Linked DNA regions of Thermococcus onnurineus NA1. Each later gene encodes a partner of the first gene's protein in a complex. Links are inferred from orthologs where the notes say so. Each region holds a gene or a part of one and is shown on either strand. Other genes may lie near its edges. The genes, in order: TON_RS00570 and TON_RS01145.

The links.
Region 2: TON_RS00570 (region 1) and TON_RS01145 share a complex: the UniProt entries of both Methanocaldococcus jannaschii proteins name them as parts of the RNA polymerase complex. The link is inferred for Thermococcus onnurineus NA1 from one-to-one orthologs.

The regions. Positions count from the first base shown.
Region 1 is NC_011529.1:83,688-92,221, forward strand. The notes cover bases 2,235-5,055. They hold TON_RS00570 (DNA-directed RNA polymerase subunit K), read left to right. Parts: upstream 2,235-3,468; coding sequence 3,469-3,642; downstream 3,643-5,055. Other genes in these bases: TON_RS00545 (50S ribosomal protein L18e), read left to right, coding at 2,235-2,268; rplM (50S ribosomal protein L13), read left to right, coding at 2,275-2,703; TON_RS00555 (30S ribosomal protein S9), read left to right, coding at 2,715-3,122; TON_RS00560 (DNA-directed RNA polymerase subunit N), read left to right, coding at 3,156-3,353; TON_RS00575 (hypothetical protein), read left to right, coding at 3,649-4,674. In the rest of the region: TON_RS00525 (30S ribosomal protein S4), read left to right, coding at 1-536; TON_RS00530 (30S ribosomal protein S11), read left to right, coding at 533-952; TON_RS00535 (DNA-directed RNA polymerase subunit D), read left to right, coding at 981-1,763; more of TON_RS00545, read left to right, coding at 1,906-2,234; more of rpsB, read left to right, coding at 5,056-5,294; TON_RS00590 (50S ribosomal protein L40e), read left to right, coding at 5,481-5,639; TON_RS00595 (PadR family transcriptional regulator), read right to left, coding at 5,738-6,064; TON_RS00600 (FUN14 domain-containing protein), read left to right, coding at 6,189-6,488; TON_RS00605 (lipopolysaccharide biosynthesis protein), read left to right, coding at 6,513-7,835; TON_RS00610 (metallophosphoesterase family protein), read right to left, coding at 7,807-8,534. UniProt on the Methanocaldococcus jannaschii protein: DNA-dependent RNA polymerase (RNAP) catalyzes the transcription of DNA into RNA using the four ribonucleoside triphosphates as substrates.
Region 2 is NC_011529.1:188,364-196,745, forward strand. The notes cover bases 4,925-7,593. They hold TON_RS01145 (DNA-directed RNA polymerase subunit H), read left to right. Parts: upstream 4,925-5,969; coding sequence 5,970-6,218; downstream 6,219-7,593. Other genes in these bases: TON_RS01150 (DNA-directed RNA polymerase subunit B), read left to right, coding at 6,235-7,593. Outside these bases: TON_RS01105 (phospholipase C/P1 nuclease family protein), read left to right, coding at 1-794; aminomethyl-transferring glycine dehydrogenase subunit GcvPA, read left to right, coding at 941-2,281; aminomethyl-transferring glycine dehydrogenase subunit GcvPB, read left to right, coding at 2,282-3,790; TON_RS01120 (hypothetical protein), read left to right, coding at 3,904-4,212; more of TON_RS01150, read left to right, coding at 7,594-8,382. UniProt on the Methanocaldococcus jannaschii protein: DNA-dependent RNA polymerase (RNAP) catalyzes the transcription of DNA into RNA using the four ribonucleoside triphosphates as substrates.

The DNA.
Region 1 (8,534 bases):
ACCCTAAGAGGCAGAGGAAGAAGTACGAGACTCCCTCTCACCCGTGGATTAAGGAGAGGCTTGACAGAGAGCGTGTGCTCATGAAGAAGTACGCCCTCAAGAACAAGAAGGAGCTCTGGCGCCACGAGACCCAGCTCAAGGAGTTCAGGCGTAGAGCCAGGCGCCTCCTTGCGGCGAGGGGCAAGCAGGCTGAGATCGAGAGGGCCCAGCTCCTCCAGAGGCTCAACAGGCTCGGCCTTCTTCCGGCCGATGCCGTCCTGGATGACGTTCTCTCCCTTACCGTTGAGGATGTCCTCGACAGGCGCCTTCAGACCATTGTCTTCAAGAAGGGACTCGCCAGGACCATCAGGCAGGCCAGGCAGCTCATAGTCCACGGCCACATCGAGGTCAACGGCCAGATAATCCGCTCTCCGGGTTATCTCGTCCTTAAGGAGGAGGAAGACACCATAACCTACTCCAAGACCTCTCCTTTCGCGAAGGAGAGCCACCCCGAGAGAATGGTTATCGAACAGGCTAAGCAAGGTGAGGCCTCATGAGCGAGGAACAGCAGGTTGTTAACCTTAAGAAGAAGGAGAAGTGGGGCGTTGCCCACATCTACTCCTCCTATAACAACACCATCATCCACATTACCGACCTCACCGGGGCCGAGACCGTCTCCAGGTGGAGCGGCGGTATGGTCGTTAAGGCTGACAGGGACGAGCCCTCGCCCTACGCGGCTATGATTGCCGCCAAGAGGGCCGCCGAGGAGGCCATGGAGAAGGGCTTCGTCGGTGTTCACATCAAGGTCCGCGCTCCGGGAGGAAGCAAGAGCAAGACCCCCGGTCCGGGTGCCCAGGCAGCCATCAGGGCCCTCGCTAGGGCCGGCCTGAGGATAGGAAGGGTTGAGGACGTCACCCCGATTCCGCACGATGGCACTAGGCCGAAGGGCGGAAGAAGGGGTAGGCGTGTCTGACCCTACAACTTCTTTTTTGGTGGTGCAAATGGAGCCAAAGTTTCGCATTCTTGAGAAAAGGGAGGACTCGATTAAGTTCATCGTTGAGGGAATTGATATTCCATTCGCCAACGCCCTCAGGAGAACCATCTTAGCCGAGGTTCCGACCTTTGCGGTTGACGAGGTTGAGTTCTTCGAGAACGATTCCGCCCTGTTTGACGAGATAATTGCCCACAGGCTGGCCATGATTCCGCTCACCACTCCGGTGGAGAGGTTTTCCCTCGATGCCCTCGAGCTTGACGATTACACCGTTACCCTCTCTCTCGAGGCAGAGGGGCCGGGTATGGTCTACTCTGGTGACCTCAAGAGCGACGACGAGGGAGTTAAGCCGGCTAACCCGAACATACCGATAGTCAAGCTGGCCGAAGGCCAGAATCTCACGCTGAACGCTTATGCCAAGCTCGGTCGCGGAAAGGACCACGCCAAGTGGCAGCCGGGCTTCGTCTACTACAAGTACCTCACGAAGATCCACGTGAGCAAAGATGTTCCAGACTGGGAGGAGCTCAAGGCTTTGGCTGAGAAACGCGGTCTGCCCGTTGAGGAGACCGACGAGGAGCTCGTCATAACTACCACGAAGGCTTTCTACCTTCCGAGGAAGTTTGAGCCGTACGAGGGCGATAAGATTAGGGAAGAGGTAGTGCCCAATACGTTCGTCTTTACTGTGGAAAGCAATGGAGAGCTCCCCGTTGAGGAAATCGTCACCATAGCCCTCAAAATCCTCATGAGGAAGAGCGATAGATTTATAAGCGAACTCCATAAATTAGCGGACTGACGCGGGGGTAGCCGAGCCTGGTCAAAGGCGCGGGATTCAGGGTCCCGTCCCGTAGGGGTTCCGGGGTTCAAATCCCCGCCCCCGCACCATAATTCACGCTCACCCCGTCCCTCGGTGCGAGAATTGTGAAGGAGGAATGCTCATGAAGAGAACCGGTCCAACCGACATTAACCTGAGGAGGCTCATCCGCTACCTCAGAAAGAAGTCGAACGAGGAAGGAGTTAAGATATGGAAGGACATTGCCTGGCGTCTTGAGAGGCCTAGGAGGCAGAGGGCTGAAGTGAACGTCAGCAAGATCAACCGCTACACCAAGGAAGGCGACACTGTCATCGTCCCGGGAAGCGTTCTTGGAGCCGGAAAGCTCGAGCACAAGGTCGTCGTTGCGGCGTGGAAGTTCAGCGAGACTGCTAAGAAGAAGATAACCGAGGCCGGTGGAGAGGCCATCACGATTGAGGAGCTCATTGAGAGAAACCCGAAGGGAAGTGGAGTAATCATAATGGAGTGATGGGCCATGAGGATTATTAACGCTGAAGGACTCATACTTGGAAGGCTCGCCTCGAAGGTTGCCAAGATGCTCCTTGAGGGCGAGGAAGTGGTCATAGTTAACGCCGAGAAGGCCATCATCACCGGCAACAGAGAGGACATCTTCGCCAAGTACAAGCAGAGAACCGAGCTGAGAACCAGGACCAACCCAAGGAAGGGTCCGTTCTATCCCAAGAGGAGCGACGAGATAGTCAGGAGAACCGTCAGGGGCATGCTTCCATGGAAGACCGACCGCGGAAGGAAGGCCTTCAAGAGGCTTAAGGTCTACGTTGGAATTCCGAAGGAGTTCGAGGGCAGGGAGCTTGAGACTATAAGCGAGGCCCATATGTCGAAACTTGCCACACCCAAGTACGTTACCGTTGGCGAGGTCGCCAAGTTCCTCGGTGGAAAGTTCTGAGGTGAGAGAAGATGAGGGTCATCCAGACTGCTGGAAAGAGGAAGACGGCCGTTGCGAGGGCCACCATTAGGGAAGGAAAGGGTCGCGTCAGGATCAACCACAAGCCGGTTGAGATAATCGAGCCAGAAATTGCGCGCTTCACAATCATGGAGCCTCTCGTCCTTGCCGGCGAGGAGATCGTCAGCAAGGTTGACATCGACGTCAAGGTCGAGGGCGGCGGCTTCATGGGTCAGGCAGAGGCTGCCCGCGTTGCCATCGCCAGGGCTCTCGTGGAGTGGACAAACGACATGAACCTCAAGGAAAAGTTTATGAAGTACGACAGGACAATGCTCGTCGGAGACAGCAGAAGAACCGAGCCGCACAAGCCCAACCGCTCCACTAAGGGTCCGAGGGCCAAGAGGCAGAAGTCCTACCGCTGACCCCTTTAATATTCATTTGAGAAGGTGATACGGGTGATAGTTCCCGTCAGGTGCTTCACGTGTGGAAAGGTAATAGGCGACAAATACTATGAGTTTAAGGCCCGCGTTGAGAAGGGCGAGGATCCCGAGAAGGTCCTAGATGACCTCGGGGTCGAGAGGTACTGCTGCAGGAGAACCCTGCTGAGCCACGTCGAGCTCATCGACCAGGTAATGGTTTACAAGGTGTACTGAAAAACCGCATTTCTGGGGGGCCGTGGGGTAGCTTGGTCTATCCTCCCGGCTTGGGGTGCCGGAGACCCGGGTTCAAATCCCGGCGGCCCCACCAAAATTTGCACGGGTGGTTGGAATGTTTAAGTACACGAGGTTTGAAAGGGCGAGGATTGTGGGGGCGAGGGCCCTCCAGATAGCGATGGGTGCGCCCATACTCATAGACGTTCCGGAAGGAATCACGCCGCTCGATGCCGCGTTGCTCGAGTTCGAGAAGGGCATAATACCGCTCACCGTAATAAGGCCGAGCTGATGAGAGATGACGGTGATAGAGAACGTAATCGGCAGGGTCGCGGTGCTCAAGGGCGGGAAGTACTCCGTTGAGGTAGACGTTATTACAAGCTCGGGCTTCGGCCGCTTCGCGGCTCCGATAGACGAGAACCCGAGCCTCTATATAGCTGAGGCCCATCGGGCTGTCAGCGAGGTCGACGAGATAATAGGGCCCGAGCTGATAGGCTTCGACGCGAGCGAACAGGAGCTCATAGACAGCTACCTGTGGGAGATAGACGGCACCGAGGACTTCAGCCACATTGGTGCCAACACAGCTCTGGCCGTCTCGATAGCAGTTGCCAAAGCTGCGGCGAGTGTCAAGAGGATGCCCCTCTACAGCTACATCGGTGGAACTTTCACCACTGAACTGCCCGTTCCAATCCTCGAGATAGCCAACGGTGAGGACTTCGACTACTACGTTATGGTCCGTGACCTCATGGAGATAACCGACGTGGTCGATGCGGCTACAAAAGTGCTTGAGAACGCCGAGGGCAGCACTGTTGAGGCTCTGTCAAAAGCCACTGAAAAAGCTGGTGATGAGCTTGGCCTTGAGGTGGCGCTCGGTCTCGTCCAGAAGAGGCCAATGGAGACCGAAGAAGTGCTCTCAATCGTCGAGGACAATAACATAGCTTACATAAAGCCTATCGGCGACGAAGAGCTGTTCCTCGAGCTAATAGCTGGCACTCACGAGGTGTTCGTGGACGGCGAGCACCTCTTCCGCGAGAAGGACATACTCGACAGGCGCTACTATAATGCGTTGTCCATAAAGCCTATCAATCTGGGCACGCTCACCGACTTATACAACCTTGTGAACGACGCGAAGTCGGAGAGAATTACTCCAATCCTCGCGGAGGCTCTCTACGAGTCCTCCGACGAGGCACTGGCCCACCTTGCGGTGGGTTTGAGATGCCCGGCGATGGTCCTGAGGAAGGATTCCATCGCCAAGCTGAACGAGCTGATAAGAATCGCCGAAGATTTGGGCGAAAGAGGTAGGATAATAACCTTTGAAGGATGAAGGAGGTGTGAAGAATGGAGGAATACCTCGTTCCACTCGACCAGTACCTTGCTGCCGGTGTCCACATCGGAACCCAGCAGAAGACCCAGGACATGAAAAAGTTCATCTACCGCGTTAGGCAGGACGGCCTCTATGTCCTCGACGTCAGGAAGACTGACGAGAGGCTTAGGATTGCCGGCAAGTTCCTCGCCAAGTTTGATCCGGAGAGTATCCTCGCTGTGAGCGTCAGGCTCTACGGCCAGAAGCCAGTCAAGAAGTTCGGCGAGGTTACCGGCGCCAGAGCCATACCGGGCCGTTTCCTTCCGGGAACCATGACCAACCCCCAGGTCAAGAACTTCTTCGAGCCAGACGTTCTCATAGTCACTGACCCGAGGGCAGACCACCAGGCCATGAAGGAGGCCATTGAGATAGGCGTTCCGATAGTTGCTCTCGTCGACACCGAGAACTTCCTTAGCTATGTCGATGTTGCCATTCCAACCAACAACAAGGGTAGGAAGGCTCTCGCGCTCATCTACTGGATCCTCGCTAGGGAGATACTCTACAACAGGAAGGAGATAGAGAGCAGGGAGGACTTCAAGGTTCCGGTTGAGGACTTCGAGATGCGCATAGTCAGAACCTGAGGGCAAAGCTTTTTAATTTCCCCAATTTACTCTCCCTCGCGCGGGGGTGCCCGAGCCTGGCCAAAGGGGGCGGACTTAAGATCCGCTGCCGTAGGGCTGCGCGGGTTCGAATCCCGTCCCCCGCACCAAAGCTTTAAAAGTGAGAAGGAATAGGTGTGTTGGATTCAAGATCATGGGGTGATTACGATGGCGAGATTCCCGGAGGCTGAGGCCAGGATATTTAGGAAGTACATCTGCATGCGCTGCGGTGCCACTAACCCGTGGAAGGCAAAGAAGTGCAGGAAGTGCGGCTACAAGGGCCTTCGCCCGAAGGCTAGGGAGCCGCGCGGTGGAATGGGACGCTGAGGGCTTTAGCCCTCTTGTATTTCTCCATTTGGAGCTTTTCTTCGATATTTCATTGGCACTAGATGCCAGGGAGATTTGAGAAATTTTGAGAAAAGCATTTATTCCTTGAGTTTCAAGAGCATCTGCTCGAGAAAAGCTATCCCCTCTTTAAGGAGCTTCTCCCCCTCAGGCGTGAGCCTGTAGTACTTCCTTGAGGGCTTCCCGGTTTCGCTCTCTTGCCATTCCGCTGTTACGTAGCCGTCCTTCTCCAGCTTGTAGAGGACAACGTATGAGCTAACGGTTGCTGGTTCGAAATTAAACGCCTCTTTTATCCTTTCCTTCAGCTCGTAGGCGTACATTGGCCTCTCTCTGAGCAGGCGGAGGATGTAGAGCCACAGAACCTCTTTGGTAATCTTATTTTTGAGTCTCTCCATGGGGCTCGTCATGCTCCCACTCCCAAACTTTTATGAAAACTTTTATGATCTACAAATATTTTGAAGTCGTTTAATTTAAACGTTTTGGGCAAAAACGTTTTATCTTCTATTGATGTAGGTGTCAGTGGTGGTGTGAATGGATTTGAACCTAAATGCCATGATTGGGGATATGGGTGTCGGTGGAATAGCAGGATTTCTGACAGGATTTGCTGTCAAAAAAGTCATGAAGTTGGCGATGGCCTTAATAGGCGCCTACCTGCTCAGCCTCTTCTGGCTTCAGCAGAAGGGAGTGATAACAATAAACACCGACAAACTCTTCAACCTCACTGGGGACCTAACGGCCCAGATAGCGTCCCTTGGCCAGAAAGTCCTTGGGATTCTGCCTGGAACCGGTGCATTCATAGCTGGCTTTTACCTAGGCTTCAGTAAAGGTTAAATTCTTCACTCCTATCTTTTATCCATGAGCTACGAGCGCCGCGTTCTCCTGAGACATTCACTGGCATCGATAATTGCCCTGGGACTGACGGGAATCAGCAGATTTCTTTACAATGTAATCGTCTCCAGGAGGTTTGGTGTTGAAGAGCTCGGTCGGGCAAACTCCCTGATTTCGCAGGCCTTTTTTCTGGCGATTCCCCTGAGCTTCTTTGCGGTTGCCCTCGGGAAGTATGCATCGGAGTTCCTTGGAAGTAACAGGGAGGAGGCCGTTCGTTCAATCACGCTTCCCTCTTTTCTCCTCCCGTTGGCTGGTCTTCTGTTGCTTCCGTTTAACGTTTACCTCTCCCTTTTGGCGGTCTTTAGAGGGATACAGCTTACTATAAGGAACTTCCTCTATGGCATCCACCGCGGTGAGCACTACGCCTATTTAATAACACTCGCCTTTTTGGGCTTCCTGACAGGCTTTTTGGTGCATGATGTCTTTGCTCCCTACTTGCTCTTTCTTGGGTTCATCTCTGCTTTTGCCCTTGTCTACTTGGTGAAATTTAACCTCATAGGAAGGCCCAGAAAGCGTGAACTTAAGCTTCTCCTATCCTACTCATCCTTTGCATTTCTCGGCACGCTTTCGGGTGTGTTTCTCATTCAGGGACCTTACTTCATGAGCGAATACCTCGCAGGGGCTGAAGTAGCAGGAAAAGTCTCTGCGGTTCTCTCGGCTGCATTCCTGCTCACTTATCTTCCCCAGGTGCTTCAGTCTGCTATAATGCCTCTCTTTTCCTATAAGTATGGAAAGAATGAGAATGAGTACATCAAGTTTTTAGCTGAGAAGACAACAAGGCTTTTAATTCTAGTAACTGGTGCGGCAATATTTGTTCTCATGCTCCTTGGTAGGGAGGTTCTGTCCTTCTTTTTCAGCTTTGATGTTGGTCCGGCTTTTTACATTGCCCTGATGGCGATGGAAGTTTACATTTCTTACAACCCGAGCATAGTTGCCCTCAATTCGACGGCCTACGTGAGAAACGGGACGATTGTTGCACTTCTTGGTGCGGTTATTTCTTTCCTTTCGTGGCTTTATCTTATACCTCTCTCCGGTTCGATCGGCGTTATGCTTGGCCTTCTTTTGGGATACTGGGTTATACTTATTGGCTCCGCCCACTACTCTCGCAAACTGCTTGGAATTTCTTGGGGGATATACAGTCCCCTCATCGTTGCCCTTGCCCTCCAGTCGCTGATCTTTCTGTCAAAAATTGCACTCCTAATTGGATTCCTCACTTTTTTAGCCTATGGGAGAAAAGATGTTAAAGAGATCCTGGGTCTGCTCAAATTTTTCCGTGGTAGAGAATCCTAATGAGCTCTTCTGGGAGGCCTTCCCTCTTTATCCTCTCCTCGACGAGCTTCTTGTCATAGTCTACTTCTATGAACTTGGTGTGAAGTGTATCGACGTCAACAAGGGCGAAGGTTGCCTTGTGCTCCCTTCCAGGTGGGAAGCCCACACTTCCTGGGCAGATAACCCTGCCGTATCTTGTCATAGCATTCACTGGGTACTTCGGTGAGGCGACGAGCAATATCTCGTAGTCCTTGACGGGCCTCATTATAGATTCATAATAGCTCGTCGGCTGGTCTGGAAGAACGACCCCTTCGAACGGGTTCAGGGGACTTCCATAGACTCCGAAGACGTCGTTCTTGCCGATCCTGTCCACAAGGTATACCGGCAGGTCGCGGATGAATTCCCTCCCCTCGTGATCGAGTACTTCCCATGTGTGCTTGAGGGCCACTTTTATATGCATGGGAATGTCGAGCCTATTGATGTAGTCCGGACCTTCCGCGTGGGGATCGCTTGCCGCAATTATTTGGTCGAACTCGCCGCGGATGACCTTGACGGTGTCCTTCTTTATGAGGTCATCCAGAGTGTCGAGGACTTCCCTTGGATATGGGAAGAGTCCAATGATGTTCCCAAGGATGTAGTACTTCTCAATCTTATATCCTTCCTCTTTGAGCTCTTCAATCCTCTCAAGAGCCTTGGCGAGTGCTGGAAGGTTACCATTGA
Region 2 (8,382 bases), 110 kb from region 1 along the record:
AGGATCTCGAACAGTTCAAATATATTGAAAACGCCCACGACTTCGTTGAGAATGAGATTTCACCAGCAGTGGCCGATGATATTCTCAACAACCGCGTCCCACTCGACCTTACACCCATAAAGTGGTGGCAGATCCCGGACGAGAAGGCACGCTTCATGTGGGGTGGGGACATCTACATAGCCGATAACGAAAACGGCCACATGAGCCTTGCCAATGGTGTTGCTTGGGCCTATGCCGATTTGGCAGCACACAACTCTTGGAGATACATGCTCTACTCAACTGGTCAGGACATAATTCTCTGGAGCGAATGGGGACACCTTGGCAGCTACTTCTGGACGAAGGAGCTTAGGAAGGGTGACTGGAGCGTTCTGAAACTCGAATTCAAGGGCGCCAGCTCGATAACTATCGTCTTCAAGGACATCGATATGCAGAATGTTTATGGTAGGACTCTCGGTTACGTCGAAATATATGACAAGAACTGGAACCTCATTGCCAAGTACGCCCAAGATCCAAACCTGTTCGTTGACACCAGTGTCACCGTTCCAGGAGACACTGTTTACATATACACCCACGTCGACAAAAACGACTGGTTCGACAGCGACGTCGATGGCTGGGCCATCAGAAACATAGAACTCCACGCCAACTTCGACATCAACGCCCCGAGCGGCTTCGAGACCCTTGATGGCAGAGAATACAGCAACGTCCAGTGGGCAGTCTATGAGAGCATGCAGTACAACATTAGGCTCGTTGCAGGTCTTATGGAGAAGTTCTTCGAAGATGTGGGCCTCTCATGAAGTCTTTTCTCTTTTACCAATTTTAAGCCGGCTGCAAGCCTCTCCAAGCTGTTCGCATTCTTATAACCATCTTACCTGAAACACAAAGCATATAATCTGCTGGGCATATTTTCAACGACCATCGTAAAGCTCAGAGGGTGATAGGCATGGGAAAGCACTACCTGCCTAACTCAGCACATAAGGATGAAATGCTGAAGAAAATCGGATTCAACTCAATTGAAGACCTCTTCTCCGACGTGCCTAAGGGCATGGTCAAGGAGTTCAACCTTCCCGAGGGTAGGAGCGAGTACGAGGTCTTTCTCGAGCTCAACGAAGTCCTCTCAAAGAACAAGACCGTCCTCGAAATGCCCAGCTTCCTTGGAGCGGGAACGTACTTCCACTACATTCCGGCTCACGTAAAATACCTAATCGAGAGGAGCGAGTTTCTCACCGCGTACACCCCATACCAGCCCGAGATAAGCCAAGGCATGCTCCAAGCGCTCTTCGAATACCAGAGCCTTATCGCGGAGCTCGTTGGCCTTCCGATAGTCAACTCTTCCATGTATGACTGGGGAACAGCCATGGCAGAAGCGGCATTAATGAGTGCCCGTGTAACCAGAAAGAACAAGTTCGTGGTTCCAGAGCACATGAGCCCGGAGAAGAAGAAAGTCCTTCATACCTACACCGCCGGGCCGGGACTTGAAATCGAGTACGTGAACTGGAACGAGCGCGGCCAGCTCGACCTCGAGGAGCTCAAGGAGAAAGTAGAAGGAGCCGCCGGGGTTTACGTCGAGATGCCCAACTTCTTCGGTATTCTTGAAGAGGAGATTCGAGCTATAGGTGAGATAGCCCACGATGCCGGGGCGCTCTTCGTTGTGGGCGTTGATCCAACGATACTCGGCATAGTTGAGGCTCCTGGAGAGCTCGGTGCGGACATAGTCGTCGGCGAGGCCGCTTACTTTGGAAACCCAATGAATTTCGGGGGCCCAAGAGCAGGTATATTCGCTGTCAGGGACGACAAAAAGCTCATCCGCCAGATGCCGGGAAGGATAATCGGAATGACGAAAGATGCCGACGGAAAGCGTGCCTTCGTGATGACCCTCCAGACGAGGGAGCAGCACATAAGGAGGGCGAAGGCAACCTCCAATATCTGTTCAAACGAAGCTTTGGTTGCCGTTGCAGCCGCGATACACCTCGCGAGCCTCGGTCCAAGGGGATTGAGGGAACTTGGCGAGGTAATCCTCAAGAACACGGCCTATCTCAAGAAGCGCCTGAGTGAGGTCGCCGAGATTCCTTTTGAGGGCGTGAACTTCAAAGATGTTCTCGTCCGCTTCGAGAAATCTTACGAAGAAATACACGAGGTCCTCCTTGAGAGAAACATCCACGGCGGCTTCTACCTCAAGCCACACTTCCCAGAGCTTGGCGAGAGCGCCCTCTTTGCGGCAACTGAAACAACAAGGAAGGAGTGGGTCGATGCCCTCATCGAGGCCCTTAGGGAGGTGGCCTGAATGTTCCGTCAGGCTAAGTGGGATGAACCGCTCATCTTCGAGCTTTCCCGTTCAGGTAGGGTCGGCTATACCCTTCCAAAGCCGATTGAGGACGTTGAGATCAGAGTCCCGGAAAAGCTCAAGCGCAAGAGCCCGCTCAACCTGCCAGAGCTCAGCGAACCGGAAGTCGTCAAGCACTATACAAGGCTCAGCGGGATGAACTACGGTGTTGACAGCGGCATATATCCACTCGGTTCATGTACTATGAAGTACAACCCAAAGATAAACGAGGAGATAGCCGGCCATCCGGGTGTTGCCTACGTCCACCCATACCAGGACGAGAGAACCATCCAGGGTGCTCTTAAGATAATGTGGGAGCTTGAAGGGTGGCTTAAGGAAATCACCGGAATGGATCGCTTCACGCTACAGCCTGCCGCCGGAGCCAACGGCGAGTTCACCGGAGTTATGATAATCCGCGCCTACCATCTTGACCGTGGAGAAACACAGAGGACTGAGATGCTAGTTCCAGACTCAGCGCACGGAACCAATCCCGCCTCAGCTGCCATGGCAGGTTTCAAAGTCATCGAGATCCCATCGAACGAGAACGGAACCGTTGATCTGGAGGCCCTCGAGAACGCCGTCAGCGAGAGGACTGCAGGTTTGATGCTCACCAATCCCAACACGCTCGGCATCTTCGAGGATGAGATACTTGAGATCGCCAAGATAGTTCACAAAGCTGGAGGCCTGCTCTATTACGATGGAGCAAACCTCAACGCCGTCCTCGGAAAGATAAGGCCCGGCGACATGGGCTTTGACATCGTCCACCTCAACCTCCACAAGACGTTCTCGACGCCCCACGGCGGCGGCGGTCCAGGAAGCGGCCCGGTTGGCGTCAAGGACTTCCTGAAGGACTACCTCCCGGTTCCGCTCGTTGGCTATGATGAGGAGAGCGGAAGGTACTACCTCGACTACAACGTGCCCAAGAGCATAGGGAAAGTTAAGGAGCTCTACGGCAACTTTGCAGTCATGGTAAGGGCTCTCACCTACCTCAAGATAATGGGGAGGGACGGACTGAAGGAAGCCAGCGAGATAGCGGTTCTCAACGCCAACTACCTCACACAGAAGCTCAAAGGAACCCGCGGCTACGAGCTGCCGCACAAGGAGCTCAGAAAGCACGAGGTGGTCTTCAGCGCCGAGCCCATGAAGAAGGAGACTGGCGTTAAAGCCCTTGATGTTGCCAAGAGGCTTCTCGACTTCGGCCTGCACGCGCCGACCATCTACTTCCCGCTGATAGTCCACGAGGCCCTCATGATAGAGCCAACCGAGACTGTGAGCAGGGAGGAGCTCGACGCCTACGTTGAAGCCCTCAAGAGGATAAGCGAAGAGGCCTACAGCAACCCCGAGCTTGTGAAGAGCGCACCACACAATACAGCGGTCAAGCGCGTGGATGATGTCCTAGCGGCGAAGAGGCCAATAATAACATGGCGCATGTACAGAGAGCTGAAGGAGAAGGGAGAAGTCGATATTTGATCTTTTTGTCCCTTCCCACCATTTTTTGCATTCCATCTGAGATCCTTCTTACTCAGATTTACACCGAAAGCTTAATAAATATGTAATAAATTACTTACATATGGGTGAAACAAATGGCAGAAGTATTGGGAAAGTCCGGGTTCGTTTCATACAGAGAGATTATAGAAGAGTATGAGGTTCCCATCAGGGGGTTTCTCTTCAAAGGAGGAACGCTTAAGGGAATATACGTTAGGGGTGGCCTTCTCCCTGTGACGGAAGAGCTCCCCAAGGACATCAACGAGGACATCCTTAGGGGAAAGGCCAGGAAGAAGCTCCTAGTCAGGGAGATCAAATATAAGGGAGCCGAGATCATTGAGATCTACATCCAGGACGGCTACATAACGTGGCCAGTCTACGAGGCGAGCCTTGATGAGACGAGCTGAGAATATGGAGCCCCGGGCGGGATTTGAACCCGCGACCGGCGGATTACAAGTCCGCCGCCCCGCCAGGCTAGGCTACCGGGGCACGGTCTAAAGACCGAGGGGAGAAATATAAAGTTTTCGTAACCTTCACGAGACTCTTCTCGAAGTCTCGAAGATGAATCTTCATCCCACATAGGCTCTGGAGAAGCCCATCGTAGTCATCACGAGACCACCGTAATCTTTATAAATCCACCCTGTATTCCCTACATTGGGTCGTGCCGCCGTAGCTTAGACGGTAGAGCGCTGGACTGTTAATCCAGTGGTCCCCGGTTCGAATCCGGGCGGCGGCGCCAGCAGTGGGCCCGTAGCTCAGCCTGGTCAGAGCGCGCGGCTCATAACCGCGTGGTCGGGGGTTCAAAGCCCCCCGGGCCCACCACAACAGCCCTTGCTTGCGCAAGCGCTGGCGGAAAAGGAGGTGCCTTTTCTACAAGTTGCATTTCTGAAATGGGTTTTTACTCACTTGCTCCTTTGGTGAGTGTTTCACTCTGGGAAGGCGCCCTTGGGGCGCTGATAAAAATGTGAAACTGCTTGAAAGGTTTGATTTAAAAGTTAAACCCCTTTAAACTTGCTTCTTGAACAGTGCACGACTGGCTTTTTGATCTTTGATGAGAAGGGCACTCTTTGATCAAACTTTGCAAAGCAAAGTTTGCTTGCCGAGCAAAAGTTTGATCAAAGTTTGTAGCTCTTTCTTGAAGTGCAGGTTCTTGAAGGGTTTTCTACTTGAAACCAATTGTTTTGGTGAGAACTCATCTAGGTGCTCCTTGTAAAGGGGTTTAACCCTAAAAAGACTCCCATAGGGCATCAAAAGAAAGCAAACTTTTTTGATAAGCTCTGCATTTTGTTTATTGTTCTCAATTAAAAACAGGGTTCTCAAGAGGAAGAAAAACCAAAACTTTTCCAAATGCGACAATACAGAGAGCTACAAACTTTTGGTGAAGCTTTCCCCAAAAGCTTCCCCCGCAAGCGCTGGCGAAAGAAGGCGTACTATTCTAAGGGTACTGGATTTTTAGCGGGTTTACTCATCGGATTGCCATTTCATAGTGTTTGCTCTCCTCAAGGCGTCCTCGGACGCCAGAATAAAAAGCAAACTTCTTAAAGGGCTACTTTTGGAGTTAAACCCTTTGCTAATGGGCCACAAAAAGAGTTCACGCTTGATGTTCGGCATTCTTATGATAACGGGCATCTTTTGATTAAACTTTGCTATGCAAAGTTTATTCGTCTGCGCGAAGTTTGATCAAATCTAAAAGAATAAAGCTTGTTTACCCACGTTAAAGCACGAAATAGAAGTACTCCCAAATACTCCCTTTTAAGAACTAACTCCCAATTTAAAGCCTCAAACGTTCTCCGTTTCTTACCAAAAACTGACCAATTTTGATCTTGTTTTGGTTGAATATGGCAATTGACCCCATAAAAAGCGAGTATGGCGCCAATATTCTATCACCAATAATGTCGAATCTCCAACAAATTCTAGCCATTTGGTCGTTTTTCCAGAAGTTCGAACCTCGAACCTATGCAGAGCCTTTATAAGTCTTTTCCAGTATTGGTGAACATACTAGTACACTAAAGTCGCTTTTCGGCGCGAAAAACGGTTCTTAAACTTTTCGTAACCGATATAAACTCCTACAAGCCAGTTACTACTCGAAAAGCTTATATACCGAAACCCGCAGGTGGGAGGTAGTGGTAATCATTCTTAAAAAATGTTAAGGGGGCAATTCTCGGTGGCGGCGAAAAAAGAATTTGATATATTCACCCATGAGCTGGTTCCCGAGCACAGAATACTCAGCGAGGAGGAGAAGGAGGAGCTCCTCAGGAAGTACAGAATTAAAATTTCTCAGCTTCCGCAGATTAAGGCCTCGGACCCGGCTGTTGTCGCTCTCGGTGCTAAGCCTGGAGACGTTCTCGAGATCAAAAGGAAAAGCCCAACGGCGGGCTATTATTACTACTATCGCCTCGTGGTGGAGGACTGATTCTTGAGGTGAGACCATGAGAGGGCCAACCGTTGTAGATGTTACTCCCGACGATCTTTGGCTCGTTATGGAAGCTTACTGGAAGGAGAAGGGACTGGTTAGACAGCACCTTGACTCTTACAACGCATTCATAGACTACGGAATGCAGCAGGTTATAAACGAGTTCGGCGGCATAAAGCCGGACATTCCTGACTTCGAGGTCAAGTTCGGAAAGATTCGCCTCGGCGAGCCTGAGTTCCAGGAGGCTCAGGGGCAAAGGAAGCCGCTCTACCCAATGGACGCTCGTATAAGGAACCTGACTTACTCAGCTCCACTTTACCTCGAACTCATTCCCGTCGTCAACGGCATTGCACAGGAGCCGGTTGAGGTTCGCATAGGCGAGCTCCCAATAATGCTCAAGTCAAAGGCCTGTAGGCTTTACGGCCTGAGCGACGAGGAGCTCATCAAGCTCGGCGAGGACCCGAAGGATCCAGGAGGATACTTTATCATCAACGGCTCTGAGAGGGTTATTGTCTCTATCGAAGACCTTGCCCCGAACAAGACCCTCGTCGAGAGAGACGAAAGGCAGAACAGAATTATAGCAAAGTGCTTCTCCTACAGACACGGATACAGGGCTCTAATCACCGTTGAGAGAAGAAAGGATGGTATTCTCTACGTCAACATCCCGAACGTTCCGAGACCTGTTAAGTTCGTCTACGTCATGCGCGCCCTCGGTCTTGAGAGCGACAAGGAGATAGTTGAAGCGGTAAGCGACGACCCGAGGATACAGCAGGTCCTCTTCGACAACCTCGAGGATGCCAGCGACATAATGAGCAGGGAGGAGGCTCTGGACTACATTGGTAAGCTTGCTTTGCCGGGCCAGCCGAAGGAGTACAGGCTTAGAAGAGCCGAGCACATCATAGACAACAACCTCCTGCCGCACATGGGCGTCGAGGAGAAAGACAGGCGCGCCAAGGCATACTACCTCGGCATGATGGCCCTTAAGGTCCTTGAGCTTTCCCTTGGCCTGCGTGGCGAGGATGATAAAGACCACTACGCCAACAAGAGGCTCAAGCTCGCCGGTGACCTCCTGAGAGACCTCTTCCGCGTCGCCTTCGGCCAGCTTGTTAAGGACATGCAGTACCAGATGACCAAGACCTACCAGAGGAAGGGCGAACGCTACACCTTTGAGAACATTCAGAGGTTCGTGAGAAACTCGATAAGACCAGACGTTCTCAGCGAGAGAATTGAGCACGCCCTTGCGACCGGTGCCTGGCCTGGTGGAAGAACCGGTGTAAGCCAGCTTCTTGACAGAACCAACTACATGTCAACCCTTTCTCACCTCAGGCGTGTCACTTCTCCGCTCAGCAGGGATCAGCCCCACTTCGAGGCCCGTGATCTACACGGAACCCACTGGGGCAGGATCTGTCCGACGGAAACGCCAGAAGGTCCAAACTGTGGTCTCGTCAAGAACCTGGCTTTGATGGCCCAGATAACCACCGGAATTCCTGAGGAGGAAGTCAGGGATTACCTTAACAGGCTTGGCGTCGTTCCGATCGAGGAGAAGAGGCCGAGTCTAGAGCTCTGGCGTGTCTATCTAAACGGTGTTCTCATTGGAACAGTTGAGGACGGAGAGAGACTTGTCAAGAGGATAAGGGCAGACAGAAGGAGCGGAAGGATAAGCGACGTCATCAACGTGGCTATCTACCAGGATGAGGAAGTGAAGGAAATCTATGTCAACAGCGACGACGGTAGGGTGAGAAGGCCTCTTATCATAGTCGAGAACGGCCAGCCAAAGCTCACCCGCGAACACGTCGAGGGCATAAAGAACGGAACGCTCACCTGGAGTGATCTCATCAAGATGGGTGTCATTGAGTATCTCGACGCCGAGGAAGAGGAGAACGCCTACGTTGCAACATGGCCGTGGGAAGTAACTGCAGAGCACACACACCTTGAGCTGATGCCCGCTGCCATACTTGGTATTCCAGCTTCGCTCGTTCCGTATCCTGAGCACAACGCTGCCCCGCGTAACACCTACGGTGCAGGTATGGCCAAGCAGAGCCTCGGTCTCGGCTGGGCCAACTTCAGGATTCGTGTTGACACCCGTGGTCACTTCATGCACTACCCGCAAGTTCCGCTCGTCAACTCAAGGATAATGAAGGCCGTCGGTTTCGAGGAGAGGCCA